Regions from separate parts of the Sanguibacter sp. Leaf3 genome, predicted to be linked through region 3. Evidence: riboswitches for the same ligand, from Rfam matches in the RefSeq annotation. Region 3 holds a riboswitch; each other region holds the start of a gene.

Region 1 (6,595 bases), 100 kb from region 3:
GTTCCCGGCCAGCTGGAGAACACACGGCGCCGACAGACAGTCGCCTGCGATCTAGCCATACCTCTGAACGAGTGCGAAGACACTGCAGGCGCCGCCAGCCTCGACGAACAAGGGCGTAGAGGAGCGACCCGCACCGTCACCGAGCCGGGTTGGCGAGCCGGTCCAGACAGCCCTCGTCTCATCTCTCACCCATGACCTTCGTCCCGCTTCGTGACCTCTATCCCGATTACGGTTTTACCGCACCATCCGCCATCTCTCCGTCCAGAGCGCGACGACCGAGGCCAGCCCCACCCCTCGAGCCGCCACCCATGACCCAGAAGAGGAAAGTTGCTACTTACCTTCTTTCGCGACCACCTCTGGGACATCGTTTTCCTCTTAGGATCCACGTCCCTGACGGCCGCATTCGGTGCCCTGGTCGGCAGGCTCCAGAAACCTCCCGCAGACAGGGCGGGTCCCGATGCAGAACTTTGACGGCACGAGCCTGGCTTTTACCATTCTCGGCATCCTCCTCGGCACCCCTATCGCCCTAGCATTCTCGCCGTTGCTCGGGGGGCACGGACACGGTCGAGTCTCCCTCAACAGCGCAGTGGCACACTCCCTCGCGACGACCGATTGGCACGTCGTCGCAAGAATTCGAGCACAGTTCCCTTCAGGCGGCAGCACCAAGACGAGGACGAACGATGAAGAACTCGCGGCAGCCCTCGTCGCCCTCGTCGTCCTCGTGACTATCGTGACCGCGTACGTGAGAAACGCAGTCCTCATCGCGGGGCTGATGGCAGGACTCTCAATCCTGGCCACGGTCGTAGTCACTATCACCTTCACCGTGCTGTGGTGCCGCGGCGCAGTGGACGGCAGAGGCATCGCCGCGCGCCTCGCAGCCGTCTATATTGCAGTGATCGCCGGAGTCCTCTCAGCACTCTGGCTCGTCGAGCCTCCGCTCCACGCGGACGCTCTGGACGCCCTGGACGCCCTGGCGACAGCTCTACGCGATGGTGGCTCCATCTTCGATGCCGATGGCGTGCACGTCGGAGTCATCGTGACCCAGATGTTCGCAGCCCTATTCACGTTCGGCCTGCTCATAGCCTGCATCGCACTTGGCCTAGGCTCGGTCGCCGCGGTGTACGTGCACTCCAGCAGTCGACCGCGCTGGCTCTGGAAGTTTGCTTTCTGGACCAATCGGTGGGCGATGCACGCATTGACGTGGTGGACACTATTCATCCTTGCCTCTTTGTCCTTGATCATGACCAGCGGACTGGGATTCGACTGGTTGACGAGTGCATTCGCCTGGATCAACGAGAGGATCGACGCCCTGCTTCCTGCGACACCGGCTCCGGCTCCGGCTCCGAACTAGGCCAGCGCGGCGCGTCTCGATGGCGCAGCATCACCGAGCGTCCCAGGGCCCCGACTCGCGGACACATCGGCTGTCAGGCGCTCGTGAGAGGCTGGTCGCATGCCTGAACCGGACACCCTCGGCACCGCCGCAGCCTTCAGCCCAGAGGCCTATGTCGAGGTCCTGACCTTCGACGGGACCGACCTGAGCGGCATCGACGCCGTCGACTCCCGCATCATCGAGTGCAGCTTCACCGGGACGGACCTGTCGGGCGCCGAGCTCGCCTCGTCACGCGTGAGCGACTGCTCCTTCGACACGGTCAACGCAGCGACCCTCGACATCTCGAGCGGCGACTGGCAGGACACCCAGGTCCGCGCGAGCCGCCTCGGCGGCGTCCAGGCCTACGGCTCGCAGTGGTCGCGCGTCGCCTTCCACGGCACCAAGATCGACTACCTCAACCTGCGCGAGGCCCGCCTCGCGGACGTCACCTTCACCGACTGCGTGATCGGAGAGCTCGACCTCTCCTCGGCGCGCGGCACCCGGATGAGCTTTGTCGGGACGCGCATCGCCCAGCTCACCCTGAGCCGGGCAACCCTGACCCGGACCGACCTGCGCGGCGCGGAGCTCGGTCAGCTGACAGGCATCGCGGGCCTCAAAGGCACGACGGTCAGCACCGACCAGTTCCTCGACCTCGCCCCGCTGCTCGCGGCACACCTAGGCATCTCGATCCAGTGAGACCGGAACGCCAGGTCGCCCCGACCGCTGGAGCGCGCTCTCGACACTCACTGAGGGCATCAGACGCAGAGCCGAGTCCCGTCTCCGCGAACCACAGCCAGAGCTGTCCAGCCCCTCGGAAGTCTGAGGCTCAGCGCCTGCCACCGAGATGTCGTCGAACGAGCACCCACGCGATCAAGAGGGCCGACGCGACCACCACCGCACCGGAGAGGACCTGGAGGTAGGTCACGACCGGGCTGGCCGAGCCAGCCGCAGCGGCGCCCGGGACGACAAGCAGGATCACGAGCCCAGCGACGAGGCTCTGGCGGCGCCCGGCCACGAGGGCGGCGACCTCGCGCCCTAGCTGACGCACTTGGACCCCTTCCCCACGGCAAGCTCGAGACGGGACGGGCACAGACCGTTGAGCGCGATGTATGTAGCGCCTGCGACGAGGAGTCCCGCAACAGCTGCGCACGCAGGAATTCCGACACCCGGGATCGCGCAAACCAAGATGCCCAGGCTCGTGGCACCCCCGCCGGCGAGCACGGCCTGGTCAGTCCGGTTGAGATAGACGTAGAACGTCCATCCGAGCCCGACCGAGAGCCTAGAGGTCCGCTGCCCTTCGATGAGGGGCGCCTGATCGACGTCGTCCGGGACCGAGACGATGAGGCTCCCGGATCCGAAAGGAACGAGCTGGGCTCCGCCACCTCCCGCCTCCGTCGCCGCGAACTCCGCGACAGGAAGCTCATCGAACACTGGTGACTCGGTTGCCGTCGCAGGCGACACAAGGCCAACTGTCATCAAACCCGCGACGACCAAACCGGCTATGGACTTCTTGATATTACGGATCTTGTGCCTCCAATATACGCAAGTCATCATTGACCTGCTATAAGTGACACTACACCTAAAAAGGACTTTCAAGCGCACGGGCGGCTCCACCGGGTATTAAGCGCACGCGACGAAGCCTGCCGGGTGGACCCGCCGGCACGGCTCCGCCCCGGCCGGGTGGACCAGCCGGGGCGGAGTGCCGGGCGGGCTCCAGGAGCGCCCGCGGCGGCGAGCACGGCACGCAGCCGTGAGATCGTGACGGTCAGGCAGGCAGCGCTCAGGCGTCGACGAGCGATCCTGCGCGCGCAGCCGAGGCCTGCGGCTCCGGGACAGGGCCGCAGCCGGCAGCCCCTGCGATGAACCCAGCCGCAGCCGTGGCGATGAGACCAGACAGACCGGATCCCTCAGGCAGCGGACGCGGGTCGTCGGCGACGGTCCAGCAGGCGTCGACGATCTCGTAACGAGCAGTCGGGCCGTCAGTCACGTAGGTCTCGAGGGCGGCGACCAGACGGTCGACCTCCTCCTGCGTGGTCCCGACGCCCACGCTGGCCCGCACGGCACCCGAGGCGTAGCCGAGCCGGGCGAGGAGCGGGTGGGCGCAGAAGCGACCGTCGCGCACGCCGATCCCGTGCTCGGCCGAGAGGTAGGCAGCCACGAGGCCCGGGTCGTGCCCGACGACCGAGAAGGTCACCACGCCGACAGGGTCGGACGCGTCGGCCCAGGCCCGGACCACCTGGACGCCCGGGATGGACTCGAGGCCGCTCACCAGGCGCTCGCGCAGGTAGGCCTCGTGCGCCTCGAGCGTGCCCGCGGGCAGCGACGCGAGGGTCTCGCAGGCCGCGGCGAGGGCCACGGCGCCGATGACGTTCGGCGAGCCGGCCTCGTGCCGCGCCGGGGCGTTCGTCCACTGCACCTGGTCGAGGTCGACCTGGCGGACAGCCCCACCACCGGCGAGATAGGGCGTCCCGGCGTCGAGCCAGTCGCGACGGCCCACGAGGGCCCCCGACCCGAAGGGCGCGTACGTCTTGTGGCCCGAGTAGGAGATGTAGTCGACCCCGGTCTCGGCGAGCGAGAAGCGGCGGTGCGGCACCAGCTGAGCGCCGTCGATCGCGACGCGAGCCCCGGCCTCGTGGGCGATCGCGACCACGTCGGCGACAGGCAGCAGCTCGCCGGTGACGTTCGACGCCCCGGTGAGCGCGAGCAGCGCGTAGGGCGCCCGGGCGAGCTCGGCCCGGATCGCCTCGAGGGTCTCAGCCACGGTCTCCGCACCGTGCAGCACCGTCGCGCCGCCGGCCGACCGCTGCCACGGGAGGAGGTTGGCGTGGTGCTCGACGTCGAGGACGAGCACCCGGCCAGGCCTGCCGTCAGCGTCGGCCGGGACGCAGCCGGCGAGCAGGTTGAGCGAGTCTGTCGTGTTGCGCGTGACGACCGTGACGTCGTCGGGCCGGGCACCGACGAAGGCGCCGATGGTCTGGCGCGAGGCCTCGTAGAGGGCCGTCGACACCTGCGAGAGGTAGCCCGCGCCGCGGTGCACGGAGGCGTAGAGCGGCAGCACCTGGGTGACGCGGTCGGCGACGGCCTGGAGCGCCGGGGCGCTCGCTGCGCAGTCGAGGTTGGCGTAGGTGACCGTCCGGCCGTCGACGAGCGGGACGAGGGTGTCCGAGCCGACGACGGGCAGGCAGGACTGGGCTTCATGGGTGGCAGACATAGATCCTCCAGGACGTGGTGGGGATCGACGCACCTGGGTTCGACCGATTCCCGCGCTTGCCGGAGACCATCTGGTTCCGGCCAGGTCGTCACCCGGGGCACCCCACCGCGGAGGAGGGTTGCCGGCCAGCAAACCGGGGTTACGCGCTGGCACTCATGACCTGCGTCAAGGATTGGCGAGGTTTCCGGGGGTGTCAATCAGCGAGCGCAGTCTGTCTTGCATGCTGGACGGGCTGTCTCATTCTGGGGGTCGGGGGTGATGCTCAGAGGGACAACCATCCAGAGCGGCTGAGTGACCTGGCACGACGACGCCGCAGCAACCCCTCCGACGAGCTCGACGTCGGGGCGAGGGTGCTACCGCCACGGACCGATGGAGGCATGACATGAGCTACGCAGGCGACCTCACCCCGCAGCAGGCCTGGGACCTGCTCGAGACCACCCCCGACGCCGTCCTCGTCGACGTGCGCACGGTCGGCGAGTGGCAGCAGATCGGCGTCCCCGACCTCTCCCCGCTCGACGGTGACCGCGAGGTCGTCTTCACCGAGTGGGCGACGGCCTTCGGCCCCAACCCGCGCTTCCTCGACCAGCTGGCCGAGGCCGGCCTCACCCCGGGTGACGGCCGCCCGGTGATCTTCCTGTGCCGCTCGGGCAACCGCTCGATCGGTGCGGCGGTCGACGCGACGGCAGCCGGCTTCGGTCCGTCGTACAACGTGCTCGAGGGTTTCGAGGGCGACACGGACCTCTCCGGTGGGCGGACCGTCAACGGCTGGCGCCTGCGCGGCCTGCCGAGCACCACCTACACCGCCGGGGAGTGAGCCTCGATGACGACCACCCCTGAGAGCACGGCCGGCACGTCCGCCGCAACCGTCCCGTCATCCGACCCGGCTCGCCCTCCGCGCACGGTCCGTGCCGCGACCGCCGCTGTCCGCGGCGGCCAGGTCCGCTCCGAGTTCCAGGAGACCTCAGAGCCGATCTACCTCACCCAGGGCTACGTCTACGCGCAGGCCGCCGACGCCGAGGCCGCCTTCAAGGGCGAGACCGACCGCTTCATCTACTCCCGCTACGGCAACCCGACGGTCCACATGTTCGAGGAGCGCCTGCGACTCCTCGACGGCGCCGAGGCCTGCTACGCGACGGCGACAGGCATGTCCGCAGTCTTCACCTCCCTCGCGGCCCTCGTGAAGTCCGGGTCGCGCATCGTCTCGGCCCGAGCGCTCTTCGGGTCGACGGTCGTGATCTTCGACGAGATCTTCGCCGACTGGGGCGTCACGGTGGAGTACGTCGACGGCCACGAGACCGAGCAGTGGGAGGCGGCCCTGGCCACCCCGGCCGACGTCGTCTTCTTCGAGACCCCGTCCAACCCGATGCAGGACATCGTCGACGTCGAGCGGGTCTGCGAGCTCGCGCACGCCGCCGGCGCTGTCGTCGTCCTCGACAACGTCTTCGCGACGCCGATCCTGCAGAAGCCCTTCGAGCTCGGCGCCGACGTCGTGGTGTACTCGGCCACCAAGCACATCGACGGGCAGGGCCGCGTGCTCGGCGGGGCTATCCTCGGGTCGAAGGAGTACATCGAGGGACCTGTCCAGAAGTTCATCAGGAACACCGGACCCTCGCTCAGCCCCTTCAACGCCTGGGTGCTGCTCAAGGGACTCGAGACCTTGCCGATCCGTGTCGCGGCGCAGACCGCCGCAGCGCTGCGGGTCGCCGAGCACCTCGAGACGCTGCCGGGGATCACCCGGGTCCGCTACCCGTTCTTGCCGTCGCACCCGCAGCACGAGCTCGCCCGCAAGCAGCAGACCGGCGGCGGGACCGTCGTCACCTTCGACCTCGCTGTCCCCGAGGGCACCGACCCGGAGTCGGCCAAGAAGCGCACCTTCGCCTTCCTCGACGCCCTCGAGGTCATCGACATCTCGAACAACCTCGGCGACGCGAAGTCGCTCATCACGCACCCCGCGACGACCACGCACCGCAGGATCGGCCCTGAGGGCCGCGCCGCTGTCGGCATCGCCGAGACGA
Region 2 (6,595 bases), on a different contig from region 3:
GGCCGCGATCGCCGCCCGCCGCCTGGAGCTCCAGGCGGACCGGGACCAGGTGGACGCGCGGTTCCTCGCCCTCGACCGTGTAGGTCCCGCACTGGAGGAGATGGTCAGCATGACCGAGAACATCGAGGTACGCACGACCCACCTGCCCGAGACGACGCTCGCGACGCTGCGACGCCGGCTCCCCACCTATGCCGACGAAGGGCTGCTGTGGCAGGAGATCATGCCGCTCGTCGGCCGCTCGGGGGCACCCTTCGCCCCCGGCGGTGCTGCCGGTGCGACCTTCTACGACGAGGGCTTCCGTGAGAGGGACGTCGACGTCGAGGTGTGGGTCGAGGTCACTGGCCCCTTCGACCCCGTGGCCCCGCTCGGCTGCAGGGTCCAGCCGGCCCGCGACGTCGTCACCGCGACTCTGCTGGGCGGCTACGAGCAGATGACAGGCGTCATGGGAGCGCTCGGCGCGTACGTGGCCGAGCACGGGCTGACGACAGGGGAGATGTTCAACATCTACAGGGTCGGTCCGGCGCAGGACCCTGACCCGAGCGCCTGGGTGACCGAGGTCTGCCTGGCGGTCGTCCCGTCCTGACGAGGTGCCGCTCTGGCGGAGGGCCCGTCTGACGACGGGCCCTTCGCTGGCCGGCTGCAGGAGGATCCCTTCCTGCAGCCAGCCGTTCCTGCAGTCAGCCAGCCAGCCGACCGCTGTTGCGGTCAGCCAGCCGACGCTCCTGCTGTCAGCCGGCCGACCGCTGCTGCCATCAGCCCAGCTGGTTGCGTACCGCGAGAGCCGCGCCCACGAGGTGCTCGAGGGACGGGGTCGTCTCGGCGTAGCCGCGGGTCTTGAGACCGCAGTCCGGGTTGACCCAGAGCAGCGCCGGGTCGACGGACTTCACGGCGAGCTCGAGGAGCTCGGTGACCTCCTCCTGCGACGGGACGCGCGGCGAGTGGATGTCGTAGACACCCGGACCGACCCCGCGGGAGAACCCGGAGGCCTGGAGGTCGGGCAAGATCTCCATCCGCGAGCGGGCCGCCTCGATCGACGTGACGTCGGCGTCGAGGGCGTCGATCGCGCCGATGACCTCGCCGAACTCCGAGTAGCACAGGTGCGTGTGGATCTGGGTGTCCGGGCGGACTCCCGCGGTCGACAGCGTGAAGGACCCGACCGACCAGTCGAGGTACGCCGGCTGGTCGGCGCGGCGCAGCGGGAGCAGCTCGCGCAGCGCAGGCTCGTCGACCTGGATGATCGCGATGCCCGCAGCCTCGAGGTCGGCGATCTCGTCGCGCAGGGCCAGACCGATCTGGTTGGCGGTCTCGCCGAGCGGGATGTCGTCGCGGACGAAGGACCAGGCCATGATCGTCACCGGCCCGGTGAGCATGCCCTTGACGGGCTTTGACGTCAGCGACTGCGTGTACTCGGTCCAGCGGACCGTCATCGGCGCCGGGCGCGACACGTCTCCCCAGAGGATCGACGGGCGTGTGCAGCGGGAGCCGTAGGACTGCACCCACCCGTTCTGCGTCACGGCGAAGCCGTCGAGCAGCTCGGCGAAGTACTGCACCATGTCGTTGCGCTCGGCCTCGCCGTGCACCAGCACGTCGATGCCGATGCGCTCCTGCAGCTCGACGACCTGCTGGATCTCGGCGCGCATCGCGTCTTCGTAGGCCTCGAGGGACAGCTCACCCTTGGCGTGCGCGGCACGGGCCTTGCGGATCTCGACGGTCTGCGGGAACGAGCCGATCGTGGTCGACGGCAGCAGCGGCAGGTTCAGGCGCTCCTGCTGGGCGTCGCGACGCTCCTGGGCCGGACCGCGGTGGAAGTCGCCCTCGGTCAGCGCGGCTGTGCGCTCGCGGACCGCGGCCACGGCAACGCCGGCGGCTGTGGCCCGCGAGGCCGCGGCCTCGCTCGCGGCGAGCAGCTCGGTGTGCACGGCCTCGCGGCCCTCGCGCAGGCCCTCTGCCAGGGTGACGACCTCGGTGACCTTCTGGTCGGCGAAGGCGAGCCACGTCGCGAGGGTCGGGTCGAGCGTGGGCTCGTCGGCCACGTCGTGCGGGACGTGCTGGAGCGACGTCGACGTGCCGACGGCGACTGCCCCGGCGCCGAGGCCCTCGAGGGCCTCGAGCACCTCGAGCCTCGCGGAGAGGTCGGCGCGCCAGATGTTGTGGCCGTCGACGACCCCGGCGACGAGGGTCTTGGTCTCGAGGCCGCGGACGGGCGAGGTGGGTGCGGAGCCCTTGACGAGGTCGATCGCGAGGGCCTCGACGTCGGTCCCGGCGACGACGGGCAGCGCCTCCTGGAGGTCGCCGAAGGGGGCGGCGAGCAGGATCGCCGGGCGCTCGGGGCGGGCGAGGTCGGTCGAGAGCACCGTGTACGCCTTGGTGACCGCGGTCAGGACGTCGCCGAGCGGCACGTCGATCGTGTCGGTCACGAGGCCCGGCTCGTCGAGCTGGACCCACGTGGCTCCGGCGGCGGCGAGAGCGCGGAGCAGCTCGACGTAGACGGGGAGCAGGTCTGCGAGGCGCGAGAGCGGCTCGAAGCCCGCGGGGGCGTCGTCGGCGGCCTTGCTCAGCAGCAGGAAGGTCACCGGTCCCACGAGGACGGGCCGGGTCGTCACGCCGTCGGCCAGCGCCTCGGTGAGCTGTCGGACCACGCGGTCGGAGGCGAGGCGGAAGGCCGTCGACGGCCCGATCTCTGGGACGAGGTAGTGGTAGTTGGTGTCGAACCACTTGGTCATCTCGAGCGGGGCGTCGTCGCCCTCGCCGCGTGCCGCGCGGAAGTACCCGGCGAGGTCGAGGTCGCCGTCGGCCGTCGCGAAACGGGGCGGGACGGCCCCGACGGTCACAGCGGTGTCGAGCACCTGGTCGTAGTAGGAGAAGGTCTCGGGCACGGCGCCGTCGGTCGCGGAGAGGCCGAGCGCCACGAGACGGTCGCGGGTCGCCTTGCGCAGGGAGGCTGCGGTCTCCTCGAGCTGGTCGGCGTCGATGCGGCCGGCCCAGAAGGACTCGACGGCCTTCTTGAGCTCGCGGCGCGGTCCGATGCGGGGGTAGCCGAGGATGGTCGCCGCCGGGAATGTGACAAAGGTCGGGTTCTGCTGGATAGAGCTGAGCTCAGTACGTGTCGTCATGGGTCATCCCTCTAGATCAGTGCTGCGGTTGGTTGGGATGCGCCGACCCACGGCCCGCTGGCCAGGTCGGGACCAGCGTCGGCAGGTGCCGGGTGCGCTGGTCCGCCGCCGAGGTGTACGCCCTCGAGCAGGTCTAGTGCGGCTTCGTGCTTGTTGAAGGTGTAGACGTGCAGGCCCGGGGCTCCGGCTGCGAGGACGGCCTCGGCCAGCTCGACCGACGCCCGGATGCCGCGGGCGTGCCGCGCGGCGGGGTCGGCGAGGGACTCGAGGTCGCGGACGAGGGCCCTCGGGGCGGGGACGCCCGTGAGGGTCTCGACCCGAGCGAGGCGCGCTGGGTCGGTCATGGGGAGCAGGCCGGCGAGGATCGGGAGGGTGACTCCCGCGCGCCGGGCCTCGTCCACGAAGCCGACATAGCTGTCGGCCTCGTAGAACAGCTGGGTGATCGCGAAGTCGGCGCCGGCCTGCTGCTTCTCGAGCAGCCGCTGCACCTCCTGCGACCGCGTGGTGCCGGCTGCCGCGTTGCCGTCGAGGAAGGTCGCGACGGCGATGGTCAGCGGACGGGCGGCCGAGCGCAGGGCGGAGGAGGGGTCGTCCGCGCAGCGCTGGGCCTCGACCTCGCGCAGCAGTGCGACGAGCTCGTCGCTCGAGTTGATGCCCTCGGGGTGCGGCTCCCAGTCGGGCTGGTCGCGCGGGGGGTCGCCGCGGAGCGCGAGGAAGCTGCGGACACCCTCGGCGAGGAACTCGTCGATCACCTCGGCGACGTTGTCGCGGGAGGCGCCGACGCAGGTGAGGTGCGCGATCGGCAGCACCGGGGCGTGCTCGAGGATGCGCCTCACGACGGTCTGCGCGGTGGTCCGGTCCCCACCTGCTGCGCCGTAGGTGACCGACACGAAGTCGGGCCTGGCGGCGATCAGGTGGTCGACCGTGCTCCAGAACTTCGGCGCCGCGGCAGGGTTGCGGGGCGGCATGAGCTCGAAGGAGATCGTCGGGCGCTGCCGGGACGGGCGCGCTGCGGGCCGCCCCGGCGGGGCGGTCGCGGAGCTGCCCCCGGCGGGGGTCGGTGGGACGTCGGAAGCCGTCATGAGTTCACTCCATCGGACCTGGCGTTAGCACCCGCACCCATCAGGAGGCTTCCATAGTGGGGGGTTGCTGCGGTGTCGTCGAGCCAGGACTCTCAACCGCTCTGGATGGTGTCCCTGAATCTAGACGGCATCCACCAGGCGGTCCAGGCTCTGCCCGAGGAGTGAGACGGGCGTCTCGTCAGCGAAGACGGCGACGCGGCTCGCGGGGCGGGAACTCGCCGTCGTCCGAGCCGTCGTCGGCCGAGAAGAGCAGGTCGTGGAGGACCACCTGGACCTGCTCGACCCGCGGGACGTCGTGCAGCGTGACCCCCGCCTTGTCCGTCGCGTCCGAGATGACGAGGGTGCCGCAGCCGAGCAGGCGGTCGGTGAGGCTCTTCTCGTAGGACACGTCGTTGATGCGGTAGAGCGGGATGTCCCGACCCGTGCGCGTGAGGATGCCGCTGCGGGTGATGAGCCGACGGTTGGTCACCGTGTAGCGCGAGGTCACCCACCGCAGGAAGGGCAGCAGCACCCAGCCGACGAGCACCACGAGCAGCACGACACCACCCGCGAGCAGGATCCAGCCGCGCGCGGAGCTCTCCGGGAGCAGCACGACGAGGGCGACCGCGGCCGCGAGGAGCACGACGAAGAGCGCGATCGCCCCGAACAGCGCCTTGACGTGGGTGCGGAGGTTGAGGACGACGTGCTCGCCCTCGGCGAGAGTGCTCTGGATTCCCATGCCGGAATCTTCGCACCGCTCGCCCGCCGGCACTATCCCCGGTCGGGAGCGGGATCGAGCATCCTGTGCGTCCAGCGCTCCCACGGCGGGCTGACGGCCCAGTTCACCTCGAGGGTGCGTCGGGCCCAGCGGAACCTGCGGGCCAGGCTCGCCGGTGACTGGAAGGTCCTGCCGGAGACCCCGACGGTCAGCGCGCGGTCGTACCTGACGCGCGCCGAGCTGCCGAGCTGGAAGCTCAGGTCGGTGTCGTCGTGCACCTGCGGGTCGTCCCTGTGCACCAGGTGCCTCACGCCGTGCCACGCCGAGACGCGCAGCGCCATGTTCGAGCCCCACAGCGGCACGTTCGCGACGGCCGCGCGCATCCCCCAGAAGTACCCGCGCATGTAGAAGACGCGCGCGAGGTGGCCGCGCACGGGCGGGAGGTCGTAGAAGGTCCCGGCGCCCGTCACCGCGCTGAGCGTCGGGTCGGCGTCGAAGACCGACGCGATCCGCGCGAGCCAGTCGCCCGGGGGCAGGCTGTCCGCGTCGCACCGCGCGATGATCCCGCCCTCGACGGCGTCGTAGCCCCGGGACGCCGCAGCCGGGATGCCGACGCGGTCCTCGTGGACGACCCGAGCACCGGCCGCCCGCGCGACCTCGGCAGTCGTGTCGGTCGAGGCGTTGTCGACGACGACCACCTCGAAGGGCGGGTGCGACTGGCGTGCGAGCGCGTCGAGGCACCGCGCGAGGTGCGCCGCGTCGTCCCGCGCGGGGACCACGACGGTGATGTCCGCAGCACCGGGCCGGCGGGTCACGAGCGCCTCGCGAGGACGAGGCCTGCGACGAGGGCCCCGAGGGTGCCGACGGCGAGGTCGGAGACAGTGTCCGTGTAGCCGACGTTGATCGAGCCGTCGACGTAGGTCGCGCCGGCCCACTCGCCGATCTCCCACAGCAGCGCCAGCAGGGAGCCGAGCCCCGTCACCGAGACGACGACGCCGAGCCTCGGGCGGCGCAGCGACTCCTCGCCGGGACCGGAGACAGCGCCTGTGCGGCGAAGGACGAGCCAGACGAGCGCCGCGAGGGCCGCTGTGGCGACCAGGTGCATCACGAGGTCGAGCCACGGCACCGCCTCGTAGAGGTCGAGGAGCCCGGACCATGCAGCAGCCGAGAGCACCAGGCCGAGAGCCGGGTCGCCGTAGCCGTGCAGGCCGAGGGCGCGCGGGACGACCGAGCCCAGCAGGACGAGGGACAGCAGCGCCGCGCCGACAGGGCCGTAGAGGACAGTGCCGACGACGATGCTCACGGCGACGAGCGCACGGACCACGTCCCCCGCGATGACGGCGGGGGAGGTCCGCGGGGGCGCGTCGGCTGGGGTCACGCGGACGACTCTAGGCAGCGGGACCGTCCTGCGCCGGGTGAGACGTGTGGACGCTGCTGACGGGAGGCCTCGACGACGCCCGATCCGCGTGCCTGAGGAGCGGAGCGGGCGGTCGGGCTGAGCGTGCCGGCCGGGCTGAGCGTGCCAGCCGGGCTGAGCGTGCCAGCCGCCTGAGCGTGTCAGTCGAACGGGGCGTCTCGGTCGAGCAGGCCGGCCTGGGCGGCTCGTGCCCCGGCCTGGAACCGGCTGCCCGACTCGAGCAGCTCCATGAGCGAGGAGATGTGCCGGCGCGCCGTGCGGACCGAGCACCCGAGCCGGCGGGCGA
Region 3 (6,595 bases):
CTCGCACGACGCCCCACCAGGACACCCCTGCCGACACCTCACCCGCGCCCTCGTCCAGAGATGACGAGGCACTTGCCGCCGCGCGCGGGCTCGCGCCGCTCGTCAGCCCGCAGGACGCTGCCAGCCACCTCGCCTCAGGTGGCCTGCTGCTCGACGTGCGCAGCGCCGCAGGTCGAGCGACCACAGGGGCGATCGAGGGCGCCCGCATCACCGATCGCGCGGACCTCGGACCGGAGCTCGACCCGACCGCCACAGCGTCGGCCCTCGCCGCCGCAGGCCACGGCGCCGCTCTGCCGGTGTCCCTCGACACCCCGATCGTCGTGGTCTGCGGCTCGGAGCGAGGGTCTGGTCCTGTCGCGGCGGAGCTCATCGCCCGTGGCTACACCGACGTGCGCCAGGTCGAGGGCGGAGCACCAGGCTGGGCTGCGGCGGGGCTGCCGCTCACGTCGTGAGGGCGGAGGGCGGAGCGCGGAGGAGCCGGAGGACGGGCTCGCTGTGCTCTCGCCGTCGCTCTTGCCGGTGGTCTGGTCTGTGCGCAGCCGACGGTCCACCGGCAGGGGTCCTGAAGGTGCGCTGATCGCCCTCGAGAGCAGCCTCGCTGCTGAGTCCGCGCCAGTCGTCGAGGACCGTGCGCCGGGTGGAACCTCACTCGTCAGGCGTCCTGCCCGAGAGGATGAGGATGCGCTCGATGGTGCTCCGGTCAGGTGTCACAGCGTGCCGGACCTGCCCGAAGGCCTTCCCGGTGCCGCGTGCCGACCCGGGGAGCAGCTCGAGGCGGCGCAGGACGAGCGCAGCCACTGTCGGGTCGACCTCCCACTCGAACCCGAGAGTCCGCGCCAGGTCCCAGGTGTGGATCACCGTGTCGCACAGCTGCATGCCGTAGAGGTCGTCGATGCTGCGAGCCCCCGGTACTCCCGGGACCTCCCGCACCTGGGACTCGTCGTCGGTGGAGGCAAAGGCATCCTCCATGTCTCTGGCGGTGCGCCTGTACGCGTGATCGAAGCCGTGGTGGGCCATGTCGCCGGCGGGAGGCACCGACGCGAAGTCGGGCGAGGCGTCCGGGGCCCTAGGTGCTCCCGTGAGGGCCTGGGCGAAGGCGAGGTTCTCGTCGAGCAGGTGGTGGTAGAGATTCTTGACGTCCCACTCCTCGCACGGCGTCGGGGACGTCAGGTCGCCGGAGGTGACCTCCGACAGATATGACGCGAGCTGCTCGGTGGCTGTGTGCAGAGCGGAGATGTCCACTGTCCAACCTCTCCGACGTCGATCCGTGGTCGGCTGTTTGGCCTCCGGGGGTTCTCGCCAAGTTATCGCACCTATGGTGCAATAGTCCAGATCGTGGTTGTCGGCACGTCACGGCACGTCACGGCATGGCGAGGCGACGCCGAGCGAGAGCGCTGAGCGTCGCCGCCGGTGAGTGTGGGAGAGGTCTCGTGGCGTAACCGTCGACGTCTGACGGACGGCTGCGCCCTCGCGCACCGGTCGGCGCACGAGGGCACGGTGGCCGCGCGGTGGGTAGGCGGTGGCGCGGCCTCAGGGGCGGAGCTCGGCTCAGATCGCCGTCTGGTCCCCGATGCGGTGGTACGTCCTGTCGTGGAACACCAGCGGGGTGGCGTCGGTGCGGGTCTGGGACTCGATGGCCCGGACGGAGACGAGGAAGCTCTCGCCGACGGGCGTGCGCTCGAGGATCCTGCCGCGCAGCCAGGTGACGGCCCCGTCGATCACGGCCTCGCCGCTCGGGAGCTCGGTCCAGCCGCCTGCGGCGAAGCGGTCGATGCCGCTCGTCGCGAAGCGTGCCGACACGTCGTCCTGGTCCTGGGAGAGGAAGCTGACGGCCAGGGTGTCGGCCTCGGCGAGCGCGGCCCACGACGACGACGTCCCGGCGATCGAGAAGGCGAGCAGCGGCGGTGCCGCGGACACCGAGATGACCGAGGTCGCTGTGAAGCCCACGTGGCCGTGGGGTCCACGCAGGGTCACGACGGCGACGCCAGCTGGATGCTGGCGGAACACGGTCTTGAACTCGTCGGGGGACAGGTGGGTGTCGAGGTCGGCGAGACGCTCGTCCTGGATGGTCATGTGCAGTCCTTCGGTGGTCTGTCGTCGGCTTGCCGGTCCCGGGGGACCAGCCAGGTCATCTCCCGGAGCACCCCGCCATGACGATGGGGTTGCTGTCCGACCAGCCGGGGCTTCGCGTCGGTTCTCGTGACCTTGAGTGACCGGTATAGCAACGGCTCGCGTCCTGTCATCGGCTTTCCCAGAACGTCTCACCATCTGGTCAGGGGGTGGTGCTCGGGGTGGACGCCGGGGTGCTGCCCGGTCGCTCGGGCTGCGCCTCGGCCGGAGCTCCACCTGGTACCTCGCCAGGAGCAGTCTCGAGCGTCCCCTCCGGTGCCCCTCCGACCTCGGCGACGCTCACCGTCCACGTGCGGCTCGGACCGAAGCCGGTGACGGCTGTGCCACCCTCACCCACGTCGACGTACCGCAGGCTCAGCGTGTGCGACCCCGCAGACGGGCCGCGCCAGACGAGGTCCTCCCCGCCCGCCACCCTGTGGAGCTCGCCCGTCGGCGTCCCGTCGACGCTCAGCTGCACGAGCTCTCCGGCGGTCCCCTCGACCCGCAGGGGGACGTCGCCCCCGTCGGGGGCCTCGATCACCTCGCCGTCGGTCGGCGCTGCCAGGACGGGACGGTCGAAGGTCCACGAGAGCGCCGTGGACGCCTCGGACTCGGAGCCTGTCGTCTCGTCGCGGGCGTGCGCGGCGACGGTCAGGGCGTCCGTCGAGGTGAGGCACGCTGCTGGGGCTCCGGTCAGCTCCCCGCACACCTGCGCAGACCAGGCGCCCGAGGTGTCTGCGACGGCTGTCGCCAACGAGTCACCCGAGGTGGTCGTCACGACGACCGTGGCACCCGGCTCGGCCGCCCCTGAGACCGTGGGGAAGGTGATCAGCACAGTGCCTGCCGCCGGTCCGGTGAGTGTCGGCACCCTGGGCCCGGCGGGCTCAGAGGGACCTGAGGGCGGTGTACCCGGCGCGACGACGTCGGGCACCGGTGCCAGGGGCGGAAGCGTAGGCAGGGGAGGCAAGGTCGCGACGGGCTCGGGTGCCGGGTCGGGCTGAGCCGGCTCGGGCAGGTCGTCCCACTCGATCACCGGTGGCTCTGCGGACGGGGGCAGGTCGACCGTCGGTGCGTCCTCAGGGTCGCCCACAGGCGCGTCACCGTCGGGTGCGTCGACCGGCGCCGTCGTCGACGCGACGCCCGGGAGCGCGGACGTCGGTGCGGCAGTCACGACCCCTGCAGGGCTCCCGGCCGTGGGTGGAGGTGAACCCGCCCCGATCGCGATCCCCGTCGAGACCACGGCGAGCCCGGCGACCGCTGCGACGACGAGGCCGACAGGACGGGCGACGACGCTCGTCCTCGGTGCACCGGCACCCCAGCGCCCGCCTCGTCCGGTGCGCGGGCTCGCGTCGTCGACCGGCGTGCCGTGGCGCGGTCCCTGCGCGGATCTCTCCGCCGGTCCCTGCGCCGGCTCGGGCGTCGGTCTCTGTGCCGCTGTGTGCGTCGAGCTGTCCGTCGATCTGTGCGTCGAACCCTGAGGGTCGGTGCTCACGTCGTCTCTTCTCTGCGTCTGATGCCGCATCCTGCCTACCACAGAGCGGGTGAGAGGCACAGGCCCTCGCCTGTGAACAAGGCGTGGAGGAGCCCTCCTGCTGTGCTGAGTCCCACACTCTGGACGCCCTCGCGGCGCGGTCCGGAGCGGCAGAATGGTGGGATGACGACGAGCACCAGCCCCGCGCCGGGCGACGCGGGCAGCACCGCGACGCCGAGCCCCCGCGATCTCTGGGTCGCGTGGCGCGCCGAGCGCGACGCCGGCCTGGCCGAGCACCACGGCTGGCTGACGCTCACCGCACTCCACCAGCTCACCGACGTCCCGACGGCCTACGCCCAGCTCCCGGGGCGCTGGTGGGCGGACCGCCACGGCATCCACGTCGAGGTCACGGCCGCCGACGGTCTGCGCGCGGGCGACACGAGCGCCGGGCGCGCAGTCGAGGACGAGCCCTTCGAGGGTGTCCACTCCGTCGACGTGTCCACGGCCGGCTCGACCATCGCCGCGATCGTCCCCGGCGACGTCGCCGTCGAGGCGGGCATCCGCAGCGGTCGACCGATCCTGCGGGTCCGCGACCCCCGTGCGCCCATGGCCACAGGCTTCACAGGCGTGCCGACCTTCGACTACGACCCGTCCTGGGTGCTCGAGGCCCCGGTCCGCTGGTACGCGCAGCCCGAGCCCGCCGTCGTCGGCGCAGCCCAGCCCGGCTTCAGCCACGAGGTCACCGTCACCGGCGAGGTCGACCTCGCCCGCGACGGCCAGAGCGTCACCCTGCGCCTCGTCGGAGACGCACCCGGCAGCGCCTCGCTGCTGTTCACCGACACGTCGGAGGAGACCCCCGCCTGGCGCTCGCTGACCGTCGACACCGCAGGCGAGACCGAGGGCACCGTCGTGCTCGACCTCAACCGTGCCTACGACATGCCGTGCGCCTTCAGCGACTTCGGCACCTGCCCGCAGCCCGTCGAGGGCAACGACGTGCCCTTCGCCGTCACCGCAGGGGAGTGTCGCGTCCGATGAGCACCGACAGCGTGATCGCCGGCGGCCGCCTGGACGGCCCGCACCACGGGTTCGAGGTCCGCTCGGTCCACATGAGCGACGCCCTGGTCCAGCCCCTCCTCGACGACCTCGAGCGCACCTACCTGCGCCTCTACGCGTCGCTCCTCGGCGAAGAGGTCCTGCGCGAGGAGATGGCCCACTACAGCCCCGAAGAGTTCGTGGCCCCCGACGGCGACTTCGTCCTGGTCCTCGACGACGGTGTCCCCGTCGCGGGCGGCGCGTTCCGCCTCTCGGTCGAGCCCGAGCTCGGTGACCCGAGGTTCTCCCTGTACCCGGAGGCCGAGCGCGGCACCGACGGGCGCACGGTCGCACCGACGGCCGAGCTCAAGCGAATCTGGACCCACGACCAGCACCGTCGCCGCGGCCTGGCCCGCATCGTGCTCACCGAGCTCGAGGACCGTGCCGCCGCTGCGGGGTACAGCCGCATCTACCTCACGACAGGGTCACGCCAGCCCGAGGCCGTCGGGCTCTACCTGCGGACCGGGTACACCGCGCTCTTCGACACCCACGTGGTGCGCACAGACGCAGACGGCCCGCTCGCCTTCGAGAAGTGGATGCTCCCACCGGTCTGACCGGGCTTGGCGCAGGTCGTCGACCGAGACGCTCGCGGACGAGGCGCCTGCCGACCGGCTCAGGCCCCCCCACGGACTGCCCGCCTGCTCCGGGGTCCGTCGGTCTGCCCGCGGAGCACCGGTCCCCACACGGGCGCGCTCGTGCGGTGGATCTCAGCCGACGGTCTTGCGGAGGATCTCCATGCGCAGGTCGTCGCGCTGGGGCAGCCCGAAGCGCTCGTCGCCGTAGGGGAAGGCCTTGTGCTCGCCGGTGCGGGTGTACCCGCGGCGCTCGTAGAAGGCGAGCAGCTCGGTACGCGCGTCGAGCACAGTCATCTCGACCGTGGTGACGCCCCACTCGGCGGCCATGAACCTCTCCGCCTCCGCGATGATCTCCTTGCCGAGGCCCTGACCCTGGCCGCTCGGGCGCACGCAGAACATGCCGAGATACCCGGTCGTCGGACCTGTGCGGCGCACGTGCACGCATCCGTCGACAGCGTGGTCCGAGCCGTCGAGGTGAGCGGCCAGCACGACGCTGTCGGGGGCGCGCAGGTCGGCGAGCAGCAGCACGGCGTCGATCCGCTGCCCCTCGAGCAGGTCCGCCTCGGTGGTCCAGCCCTGGCGGCTCGAGTCCCCCCGATAGGCGGAGGTGACGAGGTCGACGAGGTCTGCGACGTCGTCTTCGGTCGCGCGGCGGAAGGTCAGCGTGGGCACCCGACCGACCTTACCCGCGAGGTCGGGCCGTAGGCAGACGCATGGGAAGACGCGTGGGCCGGCGCGTGGGCAGGGCCGTCCGCACGTGCTCGAGCGGGCCTCTCCGAGGTGTCTGTCCACCGGCCGAAAGGCCCCCCTGAGCACTCCCGCGCCGGGGGTACTCTGGCGACGCCAACTGGCACCCGCGTCCCAGATCCGCCGTCCGCGGCGCTCGACGAAGGAGAACCACCTGATGGAAGGCCAGCTCGCGCCCGTGTTCGACGAGGTCCTGCGACGCAACCCCGGCGAGGTCGAGTTCCACCAGGCGGTCCGTGAGGTCTTCGACTCTCTCGCCCCGGTCCTCGCGAAGAACCCGCAGTACGCCGACGCCGCCGTGCTCGAGCGGATCTGCGAGCCCGAGCGCCAGATCATCTTCCGGGTGCCGTGGGTCGACGACTCGAACCGCGTGCAGATCAACCGCGGCTTCCGCGTCGAGTTCAACTCGGCCCTCGGCCCGTTCAAGGGCGGTCTGCGCTTCCACCCGTCGGTCTACCTGGGCATCGTGAAGTTCCTGGGCTTCGAGCAGGTGTTCAAGAACTCCCTCACCGGCATGCCGATCGGCGGCGGCAAGGGCGGCTCCGACTTCGACCCGCGCGGGCGTTCCGACGGCGAGGTCATGCGGTTCTGCCAGTCCTTC

The links. Region 3 has a riboswitch for S-adenosylmethionine ahead of ASG53_RS01585 (flavin reductase family protein). Riboswitches for the same ligand answer to the same signal wherever they lie in the genome.
Region 1: it holds a riboswitch for S-adenosylmethionine, as region 3 does, so the genes downstream of both, ASG53_RS01140 (rhodanese-like domain-containing protein) here and ASG53_RS01585 (flavin reductase family protein) in region 3, are expected to answer to the same signal.
Region 2: it holds a riboswitch for S-adenosylmethionine, as region 3 does, so the genes downstream of both, ASG53_RS14310 (methylenetetrahydrofolate reductase) here and ASG53_RS01585 (flavin reductase family protein) in region 3, are expected to answer to the same signal.

The regions. Positions count from the first base shown of each region.
Region 1 covers NZ_LMRH01000001.1:247,835-254,429, reverse strand. Annotated here, with positions in the region: gene ASG53_RS01165 (hypothetical protein) at 458-1,351, shown strand; gene ASG53_RS01160 (pentapeptide repeat-containing protein) at 1,451-2,065, shown strand; gene ASG53_RS01155 (hypothetical protein) at 2,196-2,417, opposite strand; gene ASG53_RS01150 (hypothetical protein) at 2,405-2,800, opposite strand; gene ASG53_RS01145 (aminotransferase class V-fold PLP-dependent enzyme) at 3,150-4,580, opposite strand; SAM riboswitch class IV at 4,628-4,741, opposite strand; SAM riboswitch class I at 4,852-4,956, shown strand; gene ASG53_RS01140 (rhodanese-like domain-containing protein) at 4,963-5,394, shown strand; gene ASG53_RS01135 (O-succinylhomoserine sulfhydrylase) at 5,401-6,595, shown strand, end outside.
Region 2 covers NZ_LMRH01000003.1:195,936-202,530, forward strand. Annotated here, with positions in the region: gene ASG53_RS14300 (MerR family transcriptional regulator) at 1-583, shown strand, start outside; gene metE (5-methyltetrahydropteroyltriglutamate--homocysteine S-methyltransferase) at 753-3,113, opposite strand; gene ASG53_RS14310 (methylenetetrahydrofolate reductase) at 3,125-4,195, opposite strand; SAM riboswitch class I at 4,202-4,307, opposite strand; gene ASG53_RS14315 (PH domain-containing protein) at 4,374-4,913, opposite strand; gene ASG53_RS14320 (glycosyltransferase family 2 protein) at 4,946-5,707, opposite strand; gene ASG53_RS14325 (hypothetical protein) at 5,704-6,270, opposite strand; gene ASG53_RS14330 (helix-turn-helix transcriptional regulator) at 6,450-6,595, opposite strand, start outside.
Region 3 covers NZ_LMRH01000001.1:350,788-357,382, forward strand. Annotated here, with positions in the region: gene ASG53_RS01575 (rhodanese-like domain-containing protein) at 1-452, shown strand, start outside; gene ASG53_RS01580 (TIGR03086 family metal-binding protein) at 646-1,242, opposite strand; gene ASG53_RS01585 (flavin reductase family protein) at 1,549-2,073, opposite strand; SAM riboswitch class IV at 2,094-2,205, opposite strand; gene ASG53_RS01590 (hypothetical protein) at 2,273-3,601, opposite strand; gene ASG53_RS01595 (DUF1684 domain-containing protein) at 3,764-4,615, shown strand; gene ASG53_RS01600 (GNAT family N-acetyltransferase) at 4,612-5,226, shown strand; gene ASG53_RS01605 (GNAT family N-acetyltransferase) at 5,380-5,919, opposite strand; gene gdhA (NADP-specific glutamate dehydrogenase) at 6,152-6,595, shown strand, end outside.